2 linked regions of the Allochromatium vinosum DSM 180 genome follow. The protein of the gene in region 2 interacts with the protein of the main gene of each other region in a pairwise test. Links are inferred from orthologs where the notes say so. Each region holds a gene or a part of one and is shown on either strand. Other genes may lie near its edges.

The links.
Region 1: the proteins of purT (region 2) and ispA interact in binary tests that used the Escherichia coli proteins (3 or more experiments, as listed by UniProt). The link is inferred for Allochromatium vinosum DSM 180 from one-to-one orthologs.

Annotation. Positions count from the first base shown.
Region 1 is NC_013851.1:887,062-897,857, forward strand. The notes cover bases 5,001-7,942. They hold ispA ((2E,6E)-farnesyl diphosphate synthase), read right to left. Parts: upstream 6,948-7,942; coding sequence 6,054-6,947; downstream 5,001-6,053. Other genes in these bases: ALVIN_RS03795 (alpha/beta fold hydrolase), read right to left, coding at 5,001-5,049; folE2 (GTP cyclohydrolase FolE2), read right to left, coding at 5,046-5,897; ALVIN_RS03810 (exodeoxyribonuclease VII small subunit), read right to left, coding at 6,940-7,182; parE (DNA topoisomerase IV subunit B), read left to right, coding at 7,305-7,942. In the rest of the region: ALVIN_RS03765 (transglycosylase SLT domain-containing protein), read left to right, coding at 1-188; ALVIN_RS03770 (hypothetical protein), read left to right, coding at 336-830; ALVIN_RS03775 (sulfite exporter TauE/SafE family protein), read right to left, coding at 843-1,646; ALVIN_RS03780 (phosphate-starvation-inducible protein PsiE), read right to left, coding at 1,728-2,159; ALVIN_RS03785 (class I SAM-dependent methyltransferase), read left to right, coding at 2,268-2,990; sulfate transporter CysZ, read right to left, coding at 2,995-4,200; more of ALVIN_RS03795, read right to left, coding at 4,282-5,000; more of parE, read left to right, coding at 7,943-9,209; ALVIN_RS03820 (hypothetical protein), read left to right, coding at 9,291-9,590; ALVIN_RS03825 (helix-turn-helix domain-containing protein), read left to right, coding at 9,587-9,895; murein biosynthesis integral membrane protein MurJ, read right to left, coding at 9,954-10,796.
Region 2 is NC_013851.1:1,923,727-1,934,471, forward strand. What follows is about bases 6,161-9,051. They hold purT (formate-dependent phosphoribosylglycinamide formyltransferase), read right to left. Parts: upstream 8,253-9,051; coding sequence 7,068-8,252; downstream 6,161-7,067. Other genes in these bases: ALVIN_RS08280 (tetratricopeptide repeat protein), read right to left, coding at 6,531-6,974; ALVIN_RS08290 (TonB-dependent receptor), read left to right, coding at 8,481-9,051. Also shown: ALVIN_RS08235 (CvpA family protein), read right to left, coding at 1-47; ALVIN_RS08240 (SPOR domain-containing protein), read right to left, coding at 71-817; pncC (nicotinamide-nucleotide amidase), read right to left, coding at 966-1,511; ALVIN_RS08250 (cupin domain-containing protein), read left to right, coding at 1,668-1,949; ALVIN_RS08255 (DUF302 domain-containing protein), read left to right, coding at 2,014-2,508; ALVIN_RS08260 (cysteine-rich small domain-containing protein), read right to left, coding at 2,515-2,841; oadA (sodium-extruding oxaloacetate decarboxylase subunit alpha), read right to left, coding at 2,864-4,684; ALVIN_RS08270 (acetyl-CoA carboxylase biotin carboxylase subunit), read right to left, coding at 4,716-6,134; more of ALVIN_RS08290, read left to right, coding at 9,052-10,715; ALVIN_RS08295 (iron ABC transporter substrate-binding protein), read left to right, coding at 10,712-10,745. UniProt on the Escherichia coli protein: Involved in the de novo purine biosynthesis. Catalyzes the transfer of formate to 5-phospho-ribosyl-glycinamide (GAR), producing 5-phospho-ribosyl-N-formylglycinamide (FGAR). Formate is provided by PurU via hydrolysis of 10-formyl-tetrahydrofolate.

The sequences.
Region 1 (10,796 bases), 1.0 Mb from region 2 along the record:
AGACCTGTATGGACGCCGATCTCTGGATCGCGCGCATCCCCTTCGCCGAGACGCGCGGCTATGTCGAGCGCGTCCTGAGCTATCGGATCATCTATGCCGACCGTCTGGGGCTGGAGTCGCGCCGCCTGCGTGAGTTCCTGCCGCCGGTGCCCGGACGCGATTTTCGGGGCCAGTCCCCGGCGCAATGAGCGCGACAGGATTTTCAATCCGGATTCCCGGCTCTGTTACACTGCGCCGCTCGTGGAACATTCCGCCCAGTCTTCACCTATCGGCCCGACCTCGTGTCGTGCAGCCAGCAGCGCCTCATGCCAGCCATTCGAGTCCGATCGTCCATCATGCGTCCGCGCGCGCGCCAAGCGCTCATTCTGACCCTGATCCTCGCTGGACTACCGCTTCAGCCCGCCACCGCCCAGCAGACGGCGGCCGAGGCCATGGCGCATGCCATCGCGCGCATGATGGAGAGCATGGGCTTCACGGCCAATGTCGATCCGGGGAGCACCATGGCCGATTCGGCCTGGCGCGCCATGCAGGGGGCGAGCGGCGGCGCCATGCCCTGGACCGGCACGTCGCTGGACGGACTCTGGGAGGACAACCAGGGCGGCCTCCTGATCGTTCAGGGCGGGTTCTATCGTCTCTATTCAGCCTGTCGGGGCTACATCGAAGGCCAGATCCGGGTTCAGACCGATCGGGTCGAGCTGAGCAATCGTACCGAGAACTTCACCCAGACCTTCGAGTTCGCCCTGGATCAGGGCCGGCTGGCACTGCGCGACCAGAACGGTCAGCTCTATCTCTATCGTCGGCTGATCCTGAATCCGGACACGGCCAGGTAGCGTCCGGACCTCTCAGGAAAACGCCAGACGCGCGGCGATCAGCAGCAACAGCCCGCCGAAGAGCCGCTTGAGCAGGGGCACGGGCAGGGTGTGGGCCAGTCGGGCGCCGAGCGGGGCGATCGGCATGCTGGCGGCCAGCATGGCCGCCACCGCCGGCCAGTAGACGAAACCCGTGCTGAACGCGGGCAATCCAGGGCGACCCCAACCGACCAGCATGAACCCCAGCGCGCCGGCCACGGCGATCGGCAGCCCGCAGGCCGCCGAGGTCGCCACGGCCTGACGCATCCCCAGACCATGACGGCTCAGAAAGGGCACCGTGAGCGTCCCGCCGCCGATTCCGACCAGTGACGAGAGCAGCCCGATCCCGCCGCCCACAGTCGTCAGCCCCACGCGCCCCGGCAGCGAGTGCGACGCGGTGATGGACGTGGCGGGAGCCGCCAGCAGGCGTATGCCGACATAGGTCAGAAAAACCGCGAAGATCCGTTGCAGCCAGAGGCTCGGAATCCAGCCGGCCAGAGCCGCTCCGGCCAGGGCGCCGATGACGATGCCGGGCGCCAGTGGCCAGACGATATCCCAGCGCACGCCCCGGTGTCTGTGGTGTGCGAGCGTGGAGGCCGCGCCCGTACCGATGATGGTCGCCAGCGAGGTTCCGACCGCCAGATGGGCCAGCCAGTCGCCGCCGACGCCGCCGAGCGCGCCGAAGAGCAGCATCAGGGCCGGAACCATGATGGCGCCGCCACCGACACCGAAGAGTCCGGCCATGACACCCGAGAGCGCGCCGATGGCGAGATAGGCGAGGAGTTCGATCACGATCACGAGCGTAGGGAGCCGGGTCTATTCAACAAGGCGGCTATAATACGCCATTCCATCCGGAGTGCCCGCCGGACCATCGTCGTCTCATTCGTGACGATCCTCGTGGGCCTCGCGCCGTTCCAGGATGCCGGTGCTGAACTGCTGACTGAAACGGATGACGAGAATGGCGAGACTGATGAGCAGGATGGCGCCGCTCTCGTAGATCAAGCCTGCGGCACTGTGCTCCTTGCCCTGGAGCACGATCAGACGCGAGAGCGCGGTGACGGCGATGAACATGGGGTAGGTGAAGGGCACGCTGCGCCGCATGAAGTAGACATTGGCCATCGCCATGATCTCGATGAAGATGAACATCATCAGCAGATCCTCCAGGCGGATCGCGCGTAGCTGATAGATGCTCCAGATCAACTCCCCGATGCCGAGGAGCGCGAGTCCGCCGATGACGACGAGCACCAGCTTTTCGGTGTAGAGAAAGAGGATCGAGAGCCATTTGTCCAAGCGGGTATACGGTTCATTCATGCGTTTCGGCTCCTGGGCGCGATGATGGAAGTGGGCGTCTCGCCGTCGACCTTAGGCTCGAACGCCATGAACACAACTCTGAACGTTGAAATCCGAGATGAGGCTATCATGCCGAGACAGATGATCCAGACCGACCCTGTCGGTTACCGGACGTGCGACGAGATCCGGATCGTTGAGGAACTGGTCGAGGTCGCGGGACGCCAGGTGCTGGAACTGGGCTGCGGCGCGGCCTGGATGACCCGGCTGCTCGCCACGCACCTGGGCGCACGCCGGGTGACGGCGACCGAGGTCGATCGTATCCAGCATGCGAAGAATCTGGCCGTTCAGGATCTGCCCACTGTCGAGTTCCGGTTCGGCGGTGCCGAGTCGATCGACGATGCAGACGCGACCTATGACGGCGTCTTTCTGTTCAAGTCGCTTCATCATGTGCCGGTCGAGTTCATGGACCGCGCACTCGCCGAGATCCGGCGCGTACTGGCGCCGGGCGGTTACGTCTATGTCTCGGAACCCGTCTACTGGGGGGCGTTCAACGCGGTCATGCGACTGATCCATGACGAGCGCCTCGTGCGCACGGCGGCCTATGCCGCCATCGAGCGCGCGGTCGACTCGGGGCGCTTCGCCTGGGAGCGTCAGGTGTTCTACCAGTCGGAAGGCGTCTATCCGAACTGGGACGCCTTCGCCGAGCGCTTCATCCAGGTCACGCATACCGAGCGTGACCTCGACGCGGCGCGGCTCGCTGAGATCCGCGCCGCCTTCGAGCGTCATTTGACTCCCGAGGGTGCGCGTTTCCTCAAGCCGCATCGGGTCGATCTGCTGCGCGCCGTGGTCTGAGCGTTCAGACTTGGGACGCCAGCAGCACCCGCTTGGCCTCGTTGACCTTGGCGGCCAGATAGTCCGAACCGCCGCGATCCGGATGCAGGCGCTGGATCAGGCGTCGATGGGCGGCCTGGATCGCATCGGCGCCGGCATCGGGCGCGAGACCCAGGATGGCGCGTGCCTCGTTCTCGTCCAGGCCGGGTCGGTCGGTTGGCGGTGGCGGTGGCGGTGCGCGTTCGGTGTCCGGGCGCGGCGGCGGTTCCTGGAAACGCTGACCGCGCTCGTGGGTCAGATAGGCTTCCAGCGCCTCGGCCGACTCGGCGTCGGTGCGATAACAGAGATCGAGCAGACCGAGCAGCTCGCCGGTCTCGGTCGCGTCGAGCGTGCGTCCGGTGAGCGGCCCGGCGAGGATCTCGCCATCCATGCGTCCCGAGAGATGGTCAATGGTCAGCAGGATGTAGTGCGTGGCCACGCGCGACTGATGCGGCCCCTGATAGCCGTTGGACGAACGGAATTCACGCACCCACATCGCCGTCGCCCCGGCCACTGCGACCGGCATCAGCAGAAAGTTGAGTACCGGCACCATCGCCATCCCGGCCGCCGCCGCGCCAAAGCCGAAGCTCAGCGTACGCCGTTCGCGCAGTCGGCGCCGGATCTCGGCGAAGCGCAGACCGTGATTGCCCATCGGATAGTCGCTGTATTCGACCGCCAGCATCCAGGCCGTATAGAGAAACCAGAGCACCGGCCCGACCAGCGGCACGAACAGCAGCAACAGAAAGGGAATCGCCCACAGCAGGGCATAGGCGAGCTTGCGCAGTTCGTCGAGCAGGGTCGGCCCCAGTTCGGCCAAGAGCCGGGCGTAATCGCCCTCCTGCTCGATGGGGCGGCCGGTCAGCAGCAGCTCGACCTTCTCGGCCAGCAGTCCATTGAAGGGCGCGGCGATCAGGTTGGCGAGCAGACCGAAGGTGTAGAAGACGAAGACGAACAGCAGCAGGACGAACAGCGGCCAGATGAGCCATTCGAGCCAACCCAGCCAGGTCGGCAGTCTGGATTCCATGAGCTGCATCAGTCCCTCGAACTGGCTGATGCCGGCATAGATGGCCGCCGAGAAGATCAGCAGATTCAGCAGTAAGGGAATGGCCACGAAACGCTTGATTCCGGGGCGGGTGATGAGCCTCAGGCCCTGTAATAGATAACCGGCCCCGGAGATGGGATGGCTGAACATAGGAGCGGGAGCGAGCAGGATTGGAATGGGTTGGGGATTTGAACCACAAAGACGCGAAGAGCGCAAAGAGATTCGGCGATTCTAGGCGATCGAAATCCTGAGCGCATTGGAAGGCGACGTCTTCGCGTGCTCCAAACAGGTGCGTAGCCGCTCGGGCGCCTCCAGCAGCGGATTGTGACCCACGTCCTCCAGGACATGCAGCCGGGTCGCCGGACGATGCGCCAAGACTTCGTGCGCGATCGCCTGGAAGCGCGTGTCCTCGCCGCCGATGATCCAGTCGAGCCGACCCTGGTAGCGCGCGAGCGCCTCCCAGGTGCTGGGCATCTCGCCCAGTCCAAGCCGTTCGAGCGCCCTGGCCAGTCCCTCCGGACGCTGACTCAGACGCTGCGCGCGCTGACGTGCCAGGATCTCGGGTGCGAGCCGTGCCTGGGTTCTGAACAGGGGCTGATGCTCCCAGGCCGCGACGAAGGCGTCGATTCCCTGATCGCGCAGCAGGTCGATCCAGACCTGATCGGCCAGCCGGCGCTGTTCGCGCAAAGCCGGGTCGAGCAGTCCGGGATGGGCCGAGATGATCGCGGCGGAACGAAAACGCTCGGGCGCGAGCTGGATGAGGCTGAGCGCGATCCGACCGCCGAGCGAATAGCCGATGATCCGGTCGATGCTCGCCGGCAGCGTGTCGAGCAACGCGCGGATCTCATCGAGATAATCGCCCGTCGGATCCGGGCTGGTCAGATGCCCCGGCAGGTCGAGCGCCAGCCGCTCCGGATCCTCGGGAAAGACGCTCGACCAGTCGGCCCCGCTGCCCGTGAAACCGTGCAGCAGCAGACAGCGGGGTTCGACCGGACTCAGAGCGCGCTCTCCGCCAAACGGGACTCAGCGGCCTTGTCGCGCTCGATCAGGGCATAGGCCGAATGGTTGTGGATCGACTCGAAGTTCTCGGCCTCGACCGTGTAGGCGAGGATGCGCGGGTCGTCATTGAGCCGCTTGGCCACGTCGCGCACCAGATCCTCGACGAACTTGGGATTGGTGTAGGCGCGCTCGGTGACGAACTTCTCGTCCGGGCGCTTGAGCAGGCCATAGAGTTCGGACGACGCTTCACGCTCGACCAGCTCGATCAGTTCCTCCAGCCACATGAAGCGCTCCATGCGCACCTGGACCGTGACGTGCGAGCGCTGATTGTGCGCACCGAAGGCCGAGATCTCCTTGGAGCAGGGACAGAGGCTGGTGACGGGCACCATGACCTTGAGTTCCAGGCGCGGCTGTCCGTTGCGGATCTCGCCGATGAAGGTGACTTCGTAGTCGAGCAGGCTCTCGACCCCGGAGACCGGCGCCTTCTTGTTGATGAAGAAGGGGAAGCGCATCTCGATGTGGCCGGCCTCGGATTCCAGACGCTCGGACATCTCGCTGAGCATGGTCTTGAAGGACGAGACGCTGATCTCGCGCTCGTGGCGGTTGAGGATCTCCACGAAGCGCGACATGTGCGTGCCCTTGAAGTCGTGCGGGAGATAGACGTACATGTTGAAATTCGCCACCGTGTGCTGCTCGGTGCCGCTGCGGTCGAGTACCCGCACTGGATGACGGATGTCCTTGATGCCGACCTTGTCGATGGCGATGCGGCGGGTGTCGGCGCTCCCCTGGACGTCGGCGATCTCGCAGGTGGCGTTGGTCGAGCAGGGGGATGGGGTCGATGGCTCCATGGGAATAGTGTCGTCGTCGGAATGGATGGCTGGAAGATGGGGGCGGCTGGCGGCTCGGCCAAGTCGGATGGGGCGACCGGGCCGAGTGCTGGGGTTAGTGTGGTTCGAGGGGCGGCGGTTCAATGTCGCCGTGCGTCCCCTCTCCCGCGTATTCGGTCAGTTCTTGCGTCCCAGGAGGGCGTTGGCGATCCAGACCAGCGGCTGGGCGCGCTCGCCGAAGATCGACACGGATTCGATGGCCTCGTTGATGAGCTGATTGGCCATGGCCTTGGCCTCAGCCAGACCGACCAGCGCCGGATAGGTGGCCTTGTTGAGTTCCTGGTCGCGTCCGGCGGTCTTGCCGATCTGAGCGGTGTCGCCCTCGACATCCAGCACGTCGTCCTGGATCTGGAACGCCAGACCCAGACACTTGGCGTAATGGTCGAGCCGCTCGGCCTTGTCCGCGTCGAGTCCGCCATGGGCCAGCACGCCCATCTGCACCGAGACGCGAATCAGGGCGCCGGTCTTGTGGATGTGGATGTTCTCCAGCTGCACCAGATCGAGCGGCGTGCCCTCGGCCTCCAGATCCATCGCCTGACCGCCGACCATGCCGCGCGCCCCACTGGCGCGGGCGAGTGCCGACACCATGGCCACGCGCGACTCGGCGCTCAGCCCCGGCGCTTCGGCCAGCGCCTGGAAGGCCAGCGTCTGGAGCGCATCGCCGGCCAGGATCGCCGTGGCCTCGTCGAAGGCGCGATGGCAGGTCGGACGCCCGCGACGCAGGTCGTCGTCGTCCATCGCCGGCAGATCGTCGTGGATCAGCGAATAGGCGTGGATCATCTCGACGGCGCAGGCCGGGTGGTCGAGCAGGGCGGCGTCGAGTCCGAGCGCCTCGCCGGCGGCATAGGCCAGCAGCGGACGGATACGCTTGCCCCCGGCCAGCACCGTGTAGCGCATGGCCTCGTGCAGTCGCGACGGCTGCACGCTCACGGGCGGCAGGATCTGGTCGAGCGCAGTCTCAACACGCGCAGCACAGCGCGCGCGGAAGTCATCCAGGGTGTGATCAGTCATGGGCGTCGAATGGCTCTGGCTCGGCGTCCGGCCGGGCGTCGGTGAGGATCCGCACCCGCTGCTCGGCCGTTTCCAGCGCCTGCTGACAGGCGCGGGTCAGGCCGATGCCGCGTTCGAAGGCCGCGAGCGAGTCTTCGAGCGTCATCTCGCCCTGTTCCAGGGCGTCGACGACGGCTTCCAGTTCGGTCAGGGATTGCTCGAACGCGGGTGGGGGCGGGGTCTTGGGTTGTTTCATCTGGGTTTGAATCCGGGTTTGCAGGTACGGTACCGTAGCTCGGTTGAGCGGTCAAACCAGCGCGACCGCTCCGGCGACTCTCAGATTCAACCCTTTCAGCCTTCAGGAAGATCCGCCCGTCCATGACCGGCCATTACGACGCCTCAGCCATCGAAGTCCTCCAGGGCCTCGATCCGGTGCGCAAGCGCCCCGGAATGTACACCGACACCACTCGTCCCAACCATCTGGCCCAGGAGGTCATCGACAACAGTGTCGACGAAGCCCTCGCCGGTCATGCCAAGCGCATTTCAGTCACGCTCCATGCCGACGGCTCGCTGGAGGTCGAGGACGACGGGCGCGGGATGCCGGTCGACATCCATCCGCAGGAGGGACGGCCTGGAGTCGAGGTCATCCTCACCAAGCTCCACGCGGGCGGCAAGTTCAACTCGGACAACTACCGCTTCTCGGGCGGTCTGCACGGCGTGGGCGTGTCCGTGGTCAATGCGCTCTCGCGGCATCTGGAGGTCTGGGTCAAGCGCGGCGGCCAGGAATACAACATGGCCTTCAAGGACGGCAACAAGGTCAGCGATCTGGACGTGGTCGGTACGGTCAAGCGCAACGACAGAGGGACGCGACTGCGCTTCTGGCCCGATCCCGGCTATTTCGACTCACCCAAGTTCGCCGTGCGTCCGCTGACCCATCTGCTCCAGGCCAAGGCCGTGCTCTGTCCGGGGCTGGAGGTGCGCTTTCGCGATGAGACCAGCGGCGAGGAGCAGGTCTGGTGCTATCAGGACGGGCTTCAGGACTATCTGCTCCAGTCGTTGAGCGGCGTCGAGACGTTGCCGTCCGAACCCTTCGTCGGCGACATGGAAGGGCGCACCGAGGCGGCGAGCTGGGCGCTGGTCTGGCTGCCGGAGCCGATTCGAGCGGGTGGCGGCGAGCCGATCGCCGAGAGCTATGTCAACCTCATCCCGACCGTTCAGGGCGGCACCCACGTCAATGGTCTGCGCACCGGGCTGACCGAGGCGGTGCGCGAGTTCTGCGAGTTCCGCAATCTGCTGCCGCGCGGCGTCAAGCTGGCGCCGGAAGATGTCTGGAACCGCGTCAGTTACATCCTGTCGGTCAAGCTGCTCGATCCGCAGTTCTCGGGCCAGACCAAGGAACGGCTGTCCTCGCGCGAGTGCGCGGCCTTCGTCTCGGGCGTGGTCAAGGATTCGTTCAGCCTCTGGCTCAATCAGCATGTGGCCGAGGGCGAGCGCATCGCCGAGCTGGCGATCGGCGCGGCTCAGGCGCGATTGCGTGCCGGGCGGACGGTCACGCGCAAGAAGATCACCCAGGGTCCGGCGCTACCCGGCAAGCTCGCCGACTGCACCGCGACCGATCCCGAGCGCGGCGAGCTGTTCCTGGTCGAGGGCGACTCGGCCGGCGGCTCGGCCAAGCAGGCGCGCGACCGCGAGTTCCAGGCCATCCTGCCGTTGCGCGGCAAGATCCTCAACACCTGGGAGGTCGCGCCGGAGGAGGTGCTGGCCTCGCAGGAAGTGCATGACATCGCCGTGGCCATCGGCGTCGATCCGGGCAGCGATGATTTGAGCCGGCTGCGCTTCGGCAAGATCTGCATCCTGGCCGACGCCGACTCGGACGGTGCCCATATCGCCACTCTGCTGTGCGCGCTCTTCCTCAAGCACTTCCGGCGTCTGGTGGCCGAGGGGCATGTCTATGTCGCCATGCCGCCGCTCTATCGCATCGACGTCGGCAAGCAGGTCTATTACGCGCTCGACGACGACGAAAAGAAGGGTATCCTCGACCGCATCGCCGCCGAGAAGATCAAGGGCAAGGTCAATGTGCAGCGCTTCAAGGGCTTAGGCGAGATGAACCCGGCGCAACTGCGCGAGACCACCATCCATCCCGACACGCGCCGCCTGGTGCAGCTCACCATCGACGACGACCGTGAGACCGACGAACTGCTAGACCGCCTGCTGGCCAAGAAGCGCGCGGCGGACCGGCGGGCCTGGTTGCAGGAGAAGGGGGATCTGGCCGAGGTGTCCTGATCGGGGCAATCTGGTGGATCTGCGCCGGTGTCGTGTGTCAGGGGATTGTTCGCGATACGGGATTCCCGTACCATGCGGCCCATGCAAACCGTCATCGAAACTCCGACCTTTCAGAAACAGGCCGACGCCATCTGGTCGGAAGACGAGCGGCTCGATTTCGTGACCTGGATCGCCCGGAACCCACTGGCCGGCGACGTGATCCCAGGCGCCGATGGCGCGCGGAAAGTGCGCTGGGTGGCTCAAGCGAAAGGTAAGCGCGGCGGCGTGCGCGTGATCTACTTCAACTTCATGGCGCAAGGCGTGGTCTGTTTGGTCGCGATCTATGCGAAGTCGGATCAGTCCAGCATCCAACCCAACGACATATTGAGGGCCGCCCGATGAACATCGACCAGATCGCCGACGCCATCGAACAGGACGCGGGTGAAGCCTTGCCGGGTCTGCGCGAGAGCCTCGCCGAGATGCGCGACGGCCTCGTCGCGCGCACCACGACCCCGGAGCAGATGCTCGTCAGATCCGCGCGTCAGGCGCTGGGGCTTTCGCAGCCTCAGTTCGCCGACCTGATTCAGACGCCCGTGGCAACTTTGCGTGACTGGGAGCAGGGTCGATTCACGCCGCCGGGCGCGGTGCTGTGTCTTCTGAAGATCGTCGCCAAGCATCCCGAGGTATTGACTGAACTGGCGGCCTGAGCGCCTTCGTAGGGACTTCAAGCCGGCAAGTCGCCGTCTGGTGAGGCGGAAATGCCCATCAACGACACTCGCGCAGATCACGCGGTCTCAGTCCGGCGACGAGCAAGAGTGTTACATAAACCAATCCGCCCGCCAGAATCCAGCCCGTCAGCTCCAGGATCCGCGTCCAGGCGTCCGCAAGCATCCAGTCGGCACGCTCTCCAAGACCCCAGTGCAGCACAAGCCCCATCGCCAAACTGGCCGGCAACGTCTGAGCGAGCAGTCGCGTCCAGCCGGGGGGGGGGCGATAGATGCCCGATCGCCTCAGTCCGCGCAGCAGCAGGACGGCGTTGAGCGCGGCCGTGAACGCTGTTGCGAGCGCCAGGCCGGCATGTCCCAGCGGCACCATGAGTAGCAGATGCAGCACCAGCCCGACACCGAGCGCGATCAGCGCCAGCCGAACCGGCGTGCGTACGTCCTGCCGGGCGTAATAGCCGGGTACCAGCACCTTGATCGCCAGAAAGGCCGGGATCCCGAGCGCATAGGCCATGAGCGAGTACGCCGCCTGGGTGACGTCGTCGGCGCCGAACTCGGACGACAGAAAGAGTGTGGCCATCACCGGCTCGGCCAGCACCAGCAGTCCGACCGCCGCCGGCAGACCGAGCAGCAGTGCCAGCCGCAAGGCCCAGTCGAGCGTATCTGAGAAGCGCTCGGAATCCTGCGCGGCCTGACGTTGCGACAGACGCGGCAGGATCACCGTGCCCAGCGCCACGCCCAGCAGGCCGAGCGGCAGTTCCATGAGCCGATCCGAGTAATAGAGCCAGGAGATGCTGCCGGTCACGAGCACCGAGGCCAGCAGGGTGTCGAGCAGCAGGCTGATCTGGCCCACGGACACGCCCAGCACCGCCGGCCCCAGACGCCT
Region 2 (10,745 bases):
GCCGAGAGCGCAATGATGCCAATGATGATGTAGTCGACCCAGTTCATCTGGTTTGTGGGTTGTTCGTCACTTACTGGTAGCGTTGGATGAGCGTGTCGAGCTTTTGCTGCTTGCGCAGCATCTCGGCGGTGCGCTCGGCATTGGTGCGGTCGATGTCCGGACCCACACGTACCCGATAATAGGTCTTGCCATTGACCACGGCCTGCTCGACGAAGGCCGAGAAGCCGGACTGCTTGAGTTTGCCGGCCAGTTTGCCGGCCGCTTCCGGCGAACCGAGACTGGAGACCTGGACCACCCAGGATGGCAGACCATCGGCGCGCGACTTCGGAGGCTCGGGCAGTGCCACCCTCGACTCCGGCTTGGGGGCTGGCTGCTGGGCCGGCTTCGGGGGCTGAGCCGGTTTTGGTGTCGGCGCCTGCGCCATCCTGGAGGCTGGCGGCGGCGCCGGGGGCGGAGTCCGAGGCTGTGGGACGGTTGGCGGCGCAGGCTCCGAGACCGGATCGAAGGTGATCACATCCGGACCATCCTCTGCAAAGGCTTCATCGATACGCCCGAAGTCCCGCATCGGTTCGGGGGGTGTCAGTTGCGCTTCCTCATCGGTCAGACCACCGGCCTCGGCGGGCATCGGCGGCGTTCCGGGCACCGCATAGGGTGCGTCGAGCGACAATGGATCCTGGAATACGGGTTCGGGCGGAAGCGGCCCCTGGACATAAGGCGGTGCGGGCGATTCGTCCTCGAACAGCATGGGCACGAAGACCACCGTCACGGTGATCATCACCACGGCGCCGGCCAGTCGTTTCTTGGCTCCTTCTTGCATTGCTCATCACCCGATGGTCGGGCACCGCTGAGCGTGCCCGCGTATTGATGTCGTTCATGCCCCGATGAGGCAGGCGCCAGTATAACTCAGACCCACCGGCGCGGCGCGGGACCGGGTGTCCGGCCAGACCGCCAGAACCCCATGTCAGTCAGCCATCGGTCTTCCGGGGGAGCGGAGCGTTGAGCCATTCAAGCAGACCCAACAGCGCCGTGCGCACCGCCTGGGCGCGCACCGCCTCGCGATCGCCGGCGAAGCACGCGCGGCGCGTCACGGATGCGCCGCCCGCTTGCCCCCAAGCGAACCAGACGGTTCCGACCGGCTTTTCGGGCGAGCCGCCGCCCGGCCCGGCGATACCGCTGACGGCCAGCGCGATCTCGGCCTGACTGTGCGCCAGCGCGCCCGCGACCATAGCGCGCACCACGGGTGCACTCACCGCGCCGTGCTGTCCGATCAGCCCGGCGTCGACGCCGAGCATCTCCTGCTTGGCCGCATTGCTGTAGGTGACGAAACCGCGATCGAACCAGTCGCTGCTGCCGGCGATGTCGGTGATCGTCTTGGCGACCCAGCCGCCGGTGCAGGACTCGGCCGTCGCCAGCCGCCAGCCGCGTTCTCGCAGGCACTCGCCCACGCGCGCCGCGAGCCGGGTGAGTTCATGGGGTGAAACCGAATGCGGGGCAGGATGATCTGTCGTCATGGGAGACGATCTTCGCCGAAGGCGACGGACCGGACAAGCGTCGGCGTTGGAAAAAATCGTCTGAAAACCGCACTATTACACTGTCAAGGCCGGCAGAGCGGCCGACACCCCAATCTCAGACGATCCGATCCAACCGACGAGACGACCCAAGAGACCATGAGCGACCTGGAGATCCGTTGCGAACACAAGCCCTCCCCCGCCAAACTGGACGTGATGGGCGTTTATGACTGGCCGATCTGGAAGAAGGAACCCTCGACCTTCTCTTGGCGCTATGACCAGACCGAAACCTGCTATGTGCTGCGCGGCCGTTTTCGCGTGACACCCGAGGGCGGCGAGCCGCAAGCGTTCGGGCGCGGCGATCTCATCACCTTCCCGGCCGGACTCTCCTGCACCTGGGAGATCATCGAGGCGGTCGAAAAACACTACGACTTCGCCTAGGCGTCTCCAGTACGCGCCGCGCGTCGACGAACGAGAACACCAACGAGGAAACGAGGACAGTCACATGCGAAAGATCCACTGGCTTGCCGTACTCACCGCCCTACCCCTGCTGTTCGCCACGCTGGCGCCACGCGCCGAGGGGATGAACATCGCCGACACCGTGGTCAAGATGCCGCTGGCCGAGGACGTCTCCATCGACGACGCGATCGACTCCATGCTGCTGCGCGCCAACGGACTGAACTTCAAGCTGGTCGCGCGCCAGCCGCTCTACAAGGAGCTGGAGGCCATGGGCGTGGAGACCAGGCACGTCGAGATCTTCCAGTTCTGCGACGCGCGCATCGCCGCCCGGATGCTGGCCGAGAATCTCGATTTCGCCGCCTATCTGCCCTGCCGCATCACGCTGATCGAGGATCAGGACGGCAAAGTCTGGCTGGTGACGCTGGATCTGGACCGGGTGATGCAGATGGCCGACCTGCCGCCGAACCTCAAGGAGCTGGCGATCAAGGTGCGCGACACCATGAACGAGATCATGACGGCCGGCGCCAACGGCGATCTGTAGCCCGACTCAGCCGCCGCGCGCGGCCTTGCGCTCGCGCGCGTCCAACTCCCTCCCGCCCCAGATCCTGGGCCGTTCCAGCCATTTCTGGATGAAGGACCAGGATGCCTGATAGCCCTCATGCGGCAGCCGACAGTCCGAGCAATCCTTGCGCCTGAGTCCATGCTTGTCGGTATAGATCCGATAGGGTCCGGGACACTCATAGGCGATGAGCGGGCAGTAACAGAACAGACAGTTGAAGGCCCGCTTGACCCCGGCATGGCAGGGATAGAACGGGCATTCATGGTTGGTGAAGCCCTTGTAGGCTTCATTCACCGTACCGTCTTTCGGTTGCATCAGCCAGCCGTCACACGTCCGATCAGGACGTGATTTCGATCAGCACCTCATCCGGATTGACCGTGTCGCCCTTGACGACATAGACGGCGGTGACGGTGCCGGCGATCGGCGCCTGGATCTCGGTCTCCATCTTCATCGCCTCGGTGACGATGACCGGCTGGCCTGCGTTTACCGTATCCCCCTCCTTGACCAGCACATCGACGATGTTGCCCGGCATGGAGGTGGTGACGTGACCCGGCTGACTCGGCTTGGGACGCTTGCCCGCGCTTGCCCGCGGCACCGCACCCTCGGCGCCGCCCGAGAGCACCAGCTCGTCGAGCGTCTCGACGACCACCTCTTCCGGGATGTCGTCGATGGTGAAATAGAAATGACGCTCGGCCTGTCCCTTGTGCCCGGCGCCCGTGACCTTGATGTGATAGGTCTCGCCGTGGACGTTGATGTTGAACTCGGTCGGCGCGGCCTTGGCCGGCTCGTTGCTCGGCGGCGGCTCCAGCGGCTCGGGCACCAAGGTGCCCTCGGCGCGCTGCTCCAGGAAGCCGCGTCCGATCTCGGGGAACATGGCATAGGTCAGCACGTCGTCTTCGGACAGCGCCAGCGGCCCGATCTCCTTGGTCAAACGCTCCAACTCAGGCTTCAAGAGATCCGCCGGGCGGCACTCAATGAGATCCTCGTTGCCGATCGCCTGCTGTTGCAGGGTCGGATTGACCGGCGCCGGCGCCGCACCATAGCGGCCCTGGAGATAGAGCTTCACCTCGTTGGTGATGGTCTGATAGCGCTTCTCGGTCAGCACGTTGAACACCGCCTGGGTGCCGACGATCTGCGAGGTCGGCGTGACCAGCGGCGGATAGCCGAGATCCTGACGTACGCGCGGAATCTCTTCCAGCACGGCGCTCATGCGGTCGAGCGCGTTCTGTTCCTTCAACTGGTTGGCTAGATTCGAGATCATGCCGCCCGGCACCTGATTGACCTGGACGCGGGTGTCGACGCCGGTGAACTCGCTCTCGAACTGATGGTACTTCTTGCGGATCTGGTAGAAGTACATCCCGACTTCCTGGATGGCCTCCAGATCCAGCCCGGTGTCGTACTCGGTGCCGCGCAGGGCCGCGACCAGACTCTCGGTCGGTGGATGCGAGGTGCCGCCGGCCATCGACGAGATGGCGGTATCGATGGTGTCACAGCCGTTCTCGATCGCCTTCAGGTGGCACATGTCGGCCAGACCCGAGGTGGCGTGCGAATGCAGATGCAGCGGCAGATCCACACTGTCCTTGAGCGCCTTGACCAGCTCGGCCGTGACGAAAGGCGTCAGCAGTCCGGCCATGTCCTTGATCGCAATGGAGTCGCAGCCCATCGCGGCCAGTTCGCGTCCCATCTTGACGAAACCGTCGACAGTGTGGACCGGACTGACGGTGTAGCAGATGGTGCCCTGGGCGTGCTTGCCGGCGGCCTTGGTCGCCTCGATCGCGGTCTTGAGGTTACGCAGATCGTTGAGTGCATCGAAGATGCGGAACACGTCCATGCCATTGTCGGCCGCGCGGCGCACGAAGGCGCGCACCACGTCGTCTGAATAATGCCGGTAGCCGAGCAGGTTCTGGCCGCGCAGCAGCATCTGCAAGCGGGTGTTGGGCAGCGCCTCGCGCAGCTTGCGCAGACGCTCCCAGGGATCTTCCTTCAGGAAGCGCACGCAGGCGTCGAAGGTCGCCCCGCCCCAGCACTCCAGCGACCAGTAGCCGATGGCGTCGAGCTTGGGACAGATCGGCAGCATGTCCTCGGTACGCATGCGCGTGGCGAGCAGGGATTGATGCGCATCGCGCAGGATGACGTCGGTGATGTTGATCTTCGGCATGGTGAAGCTCGCTTGAAGCCGGTCGGTTGTCTCAAAGCCCCGCGTGAGCGGCGATGGCGGCGGCGAGCGCCGAGGCGATGTCCTCGCGGCGGCGCTTGGTCGAATAGTTCAGGAGTTCCGGATGCGACTCCAGGAAACCGGTATCGAAGTTCGCGGCCCGGAAGTCGGGGTGACGCAGGATCTCCTGGTAGAACGGAATGGTGGTCTTGACGCCATAGACGCCCATGTCGCGCAGCGCCCGATGGCCGCGACTGACCACGTCGTCCCATTCGAGCGCCCAGACGATGAGCTTGGCCAGCATCGAGTCGTAATAGGGCGGTACATGGTAGCCGGTATAGATGGCCCCATCGGTACGCACACCCGGACCGCCCGGCGCGTAATAGCGCGAGATGCGACCGAAGCTCGGCAGGAAGTTGTTCTTGGGGTCTTCGGCGTTGACGCGGAACTGAATGGCGAAACCGCGACGCTGGATCTGGTCCTGGCGATAGCGCAACGGCAAGCCGGCCGCGACCCGGATCTGCTCCTCGACCAGATCCACGCCCGTGATGGTCTCGGTGATGGTGTGCTCGACCTGGATGCGGGTGTTCATCTCCATGAAGTAGAAGCGCCCGTCGGAATCGAGCAGGAACTCCACGGTCCCGGCATTGGTATAGCCGACCGAGCGCGCGGCCAGCACGGCCAGTCCGCCGACGTACTGGCGCTGGGCATCGTCGAGCTGCGGCGAGGGTGCGATCTCGATCAGCTTCTGATTGCGCCGCTGGATCGAGCAGTCGCGCTCGAACAGATGAATGCAGTGGCCGTGATGGTCGGCCAGCACCTGGACCTCGATGTGCTTGGGATTGACCACGCACTTTTCGAGGAACACCTCGGCGCGCCCGAACGCCTTGGTCGCCTCCGAGATGACGCGCTCGTAGTTGTGGCGCAGGGCGGCCGGGTCGTCACAGCGACGGATACCGCGCCCGCCGCCGCCCGAGGTCGCCTTGAGCATGACCGGATAGCCGATCTCCGCGGCGCAGGCGAGCGCCTCATCCAGACTGTTCAGATTGCCGGGGCTGCCGGGAGTGACCGGAACGCCCGCTTTCTGCATCGCCTGGCGCGCGGCGGTCTTGTCGCCCATGCGGGCGATGACCTCGGCATTCGGTCCGATGAAGGTGATGCCGCGCCGTGCGCAGGTCAGCGCCAGCTCGGGATTCTCCGACAGGAAACCATAGCCTGGATGCACGGCATCACAGCCGGTCATGACGGCGAGGTTGACGATATTGTGGACGTTGAGATAACCGGCGAGCGGATCGCTGCCCAGACTGTAGGCCTCGTCGGCCTTCTTGACATGGAGCGAGTGACGGTCGGCCTCGGAATAGATGGCCACCGAGCGAATGCCCATCTCGGCACAGGCTCGGATGACGCGCACGGCAATCTCGCCACGATTGGCGATCAGGATCTTACGAAGCATGGATTAGCCTCTGGAACGGCCGGCCGCTGGCCGCAATGGCGTTGGCGAGTGAACCGCGATCGAGAGCGATGGTTCAGCTCGCGATGAATGCTGCTAAGCAGCAATATAGCTGAAGTGCGGAATCCTGCAAAGAGATCGCTGAATGCGATCGCGGCGATCCGAGAGCGGCTCAGGCGGCATGAGCCGCCTTGCCGTGACTTAAACTCCGATGTCTAAGTCATTTGAGCTGGTACCGAGGGCCGGACTCGAACCGGCACGGTGTCACCACCGTCAGATTTTGAGTCTGATGCGTCTACCAATTTCGCCACCCCGGCAACGCAGAGGCGGATTATAACCAAGTCGGGCCGCAAATGGGAGATCCTGATCCAGTGTCCGTGGAGCGGGGCACGCTGTCCGTCAGCGTTCGTCGAATCCGGCCAGCCTGTAGAGTCGCCTCGCCTCGTCCAGATCCTGCGCTACACCGTGCCCTTGTTCGTACATCATCGCCAGCGTGGTCAGGGAGCCAACGAGCCCCTGGTCGGCCGCCCTCTTGAACCACTCGACGGCTTTGGCGGGATTCTTGTCGGTGCATTCGCCCTCCATGTACATGAAGGCCAGACCATGCTGAGCCAGCCCGAGTCCGGCCTTGGCCGCGCTCTTCATGTAGCTGTAGGCCATGAGCGGATTGGGCAGCATCCCGAGACCATTCTGGGCCATGATGGCCATGCGGTACTGGGCCTCGACCTGTCCTTGCTCGGCCAAAGGCGCAAGCAATCCCACCGCGCGTGAAAACTGCTTGCACTCGAAGGCGGCAATACCACTCGCCAGGTCGATATCGAACGCATTGTCTTGGTCGTTCACGGAGATCACCTCATGCTGGAGTCTGTTGGAACCGTTATCGGTGGTCGCATTCCGTACTGGCCCGCCGGCTGGGCACGGTCACGACATGACGCTCTATTCCAGTATCACCTGCACCTGAGCCGCCGCCTGCACGGCCCGCGCAGTGGCCTCCTCCACGTTCTGACCGCGCGCCAGGACCACCCCCAGTCGGCGCCGCCCCTGCACCTCGGGCTTGCCGAACAGCCGCAGATCGGTTCCGGGTTCGGCCAGGGCGGCGGCCAGATTGCCGAAGCGCGGCTGTGTAGATACGCCTTCGGCCAGAATGACCGCCGAGGCCGCCGGCCCCAACTGACGGATGGCCGGGATCGGCAGCCCCAGAATCGCGCGGGCGTGCAGGGCAAACTCCGAGAGATCCTGTGAGATCAGTGTCACCAGCCCCGTATCATGGGGACGGGGCGAGACCTCGCTGAAGATCACCTCATCGCCGCGCACGAAGAGTTCGACGCCGAAGATCCCCGGCCCGCCCAGCGCCTCCGTCACCTGGGCGGCGATGGCCTGGGCACGCTCCAGGGCGCGCGGCGTCATCGGTTGCGGCTGCCAGGATTCGCGATAGTCGCCCTCCTCCTGACGATGGCCGATCGGCTCGCAGAATGCGGTGCCGTCGCGATGGCGCACCGTCAGCAGCGTGATTTCGTAGTCGAAGTCGATGAAGCCCTCGACGATCACCCGGCCACCGCCGGCGCGACCGCCGACCTGGGCATAGTCCCAGGCCGCTTGCAGGTCGTCGGCGTGGCGCACCAGGCTCTGGCCCTTGCCCGAGGAACTCATGATCGGTTTGACCACGCACGGCAGACCGATTTCGGCGACCGCCTGCTCGAACTCGGCGTGGGTGTCGGCAAACCGGTAGTTCGAGGTCGGCAGTCCCAGCTCCTCGGCCACCAGACGGCGGATGCCCTCGCGGTTCATGGTCAGCTGGACGGCGCGGGCGGTGGGCACGACCCGGAATCCCTCGGCCTCCAGCTCCAGCAGCGTCTCGGTGGCGATCGCCTCGATCTCGGGGACGATGAGGTCGGGACGCTCCTGCTCGATCACCCGCCGCAGCTCCGCCCCGTCGAGCATGGAAAAACAGTGGGCGCGATCGGCCACCTGCATCGCCGGTGCATTCGCATAGCGGTCGCAGGCGATGACCTCGACGCCGAGGCGCTTGAGTTCGATCACGACCTCCTTGCCGAGTTCGCCGGCCCCGCAGAGCAGCACCTTGGTGGCCGAGGGGGTCAGAGCGGTTCCGAGTGTGGGCATGAGTACTCCGCATGGTTGGCGGTGGATGGGATGGGGGTGACATCCAGTGATGAGATTCCCCCGAAATTTCGTCTTACAAGGATAACGCAGACTGTCCGTCTGACTGGAGATGAAGAGGCGGAGGCCGGTGGTAGCGTATTACGCTAATAAAAATTATCATACAGCCCATATTGGCACCCAGCCGTGGCTGTATCAGGCCGGCATTCCCCATCGTCAAGGAACCTCTCCATGTACTCACGACGCTCGTCACCCGTTCAGGCCGCGCTCGTCATTCAGTGTCTGGCCTGGTCTGGGGCGTACGCGCAGGAAACGATCACGCTCGAGACCATCGAGGTCGGCGCCGAGCGGATCCTGACACCGACCAAGCAGGCTGAAGAAACCGTGTACACCGGTGCCGCCCTGACGACCAGGGGGATCGAGATCCAGGGCGCCAAGGCCGCGATGCAGGTCTGGGGGGCGATCGATCTGCTGCCGGGCGTGAGCGCCGAGCAACCGGACAGCCGCGGACTGGGGGTGGAGCAATCGAGCGTGCGTCTGCGCGGAGTGCGCAGTTCGCTGGGCACCCTCACCGTGGAAGGGGTGCCGAACTACGGCGGCAACCCCATCGGTCCGCGGGATTCTCTCTATGACCTGGAGAACATGGAGTCGATCTCCGTCTACAAGGGCGCGGCCCCGGCCGACATCGGCACCGGCGTCGGCACGCGCGGCGGGGCCATCGTCCTGCATCCCAAATGGCCCGGCGAGGAAGCCGGCGCCGCGCTGAGTCAGCGGCTGGGTGGGAATGACTTCACGCGCACCCACGCGCGGCTGGAATCCGGACGGTTGAACGCGAGCGGCACCCGGATCGCCGGCGCGGCCTCCTATTCGGAGGCGGACAAGTGGCGCGGCCCGGGGGATCTGGGGCCACGGATCAATGCCAATCTGGCGCTCGTCCAGCCGGTGAGCGAGGATCTCGAACTCAAGCTCTGGCTCAATCACAACGACCAGGAACAGCACCTCTACCGGGCGCTGACCTATGCGCAGGTCGCCGGGGCGGGGGCGGATCTGGATCTGGATCTCGACTTCAACGCCCGGCGCACCGGGAACGCGGCCGATGACATCCATTACTACGACTACAACCGCGGCGCCTACCTCAATACCGATCTGCTCTCGGTCCTGACCTACCGGCCCAGTTCGGACACCCGCTTCACCCTCAAGCCCTACTACGCCAACGAGGACGCCAAGATCCTCCAGGGCACCACGGCGAGCGGCGGACGGGTTCAGGAGCGCAACCGCGACATCGAGCGCTGGGGTCTGATCGCCGAGGCCGGCACCGAATTCCAGGGGATCTCCGCTCTGCTCGGGTATCACTATGAGCACACGGATATGGAGATTACCTCTGAGAATTACGCCATCACCCGCACCGGACTCAGTTATCGCGGCTACGGCGTGCTGGCGACCACCGGGACGACGCACATCCACAGCCCCTATGCCAAGCTCGCCGGCCGACTCGGTGCACTGAACTGGCAGGCCGGACTCAAATATTTCCAGTTCCAGGATGCTGCCAGCGACGGCTACACGACCGGCGGAGCGCCCGACTATGCCCTGGTGCGGGCATCCGACCTGGACCGCGAGGCGCGTTCCCATGACATCTGGCTGCCGTCGCTCGGCCTCTCCTACGACCTGACGCCCGAGACCCAGCTCTATGCCAGCTATGGGCGGGGATTCATCCGTCCCTATTCCTACATGCCCATCATCAATACCTACAGCAGCAACCGCGCACGCTTCCAGGCCGCCGGGGTCACGCTGAACGAGCTGTTCGCCGGCTATGACATGGAGGAGTCCGATACCCTGGATCTCGGCCTGCGCTTTCGCGGCGAGCGTTTTGAGATCATGCCGACGCTCTTCTTCGGCCAATACCGGAACCTCCTGACCAGCGTGTCCGACTCCCGCGTACTGGTCAACGGCAAGCCGGTGAGCTACCAGCAGAACATCGGCGAGGCCACGGGCTACGGGCTGGAGCTGGCGATCAATGCCTATGTCTCGGACGCTCTCACGCTCTATCTCAACCCGACCTATACCCGCCTGACCTACGACACGGATCTGACCTATCAGGGCACGACCCTCGACACCAAGGGCAAGCAGGTGGTCGACACGCCGGAGTGGATGGCGCGCGCGGGACTCATCTACCGGATCGGGGGCTTCGAGCTGCGCCCGGTGCTGCGCTACCTGGGCGAGCGTCATGGCGATTCCCGGCACGCCGAGTCGATCGACGCCGTGCTGCTCGCGGATCTGACCCTGAGCTACAGCACCGAGCGGCTGTGGCCGGGCCGGACGCTCAAGGCGTCGCTGGAACTGACCAACCTGTTCGACGAAGACTATGTCGCGGTGATCAACGCCTCGGACGACAGCCAGGGCGGAAGTGCCAGTTACTATCCGGGGGCGCCCTTCACGGCCATGCTGACGCTGGGGATCGAGCTGTGACAGCTTGCACGCGCCGACATGTCCTGGGTC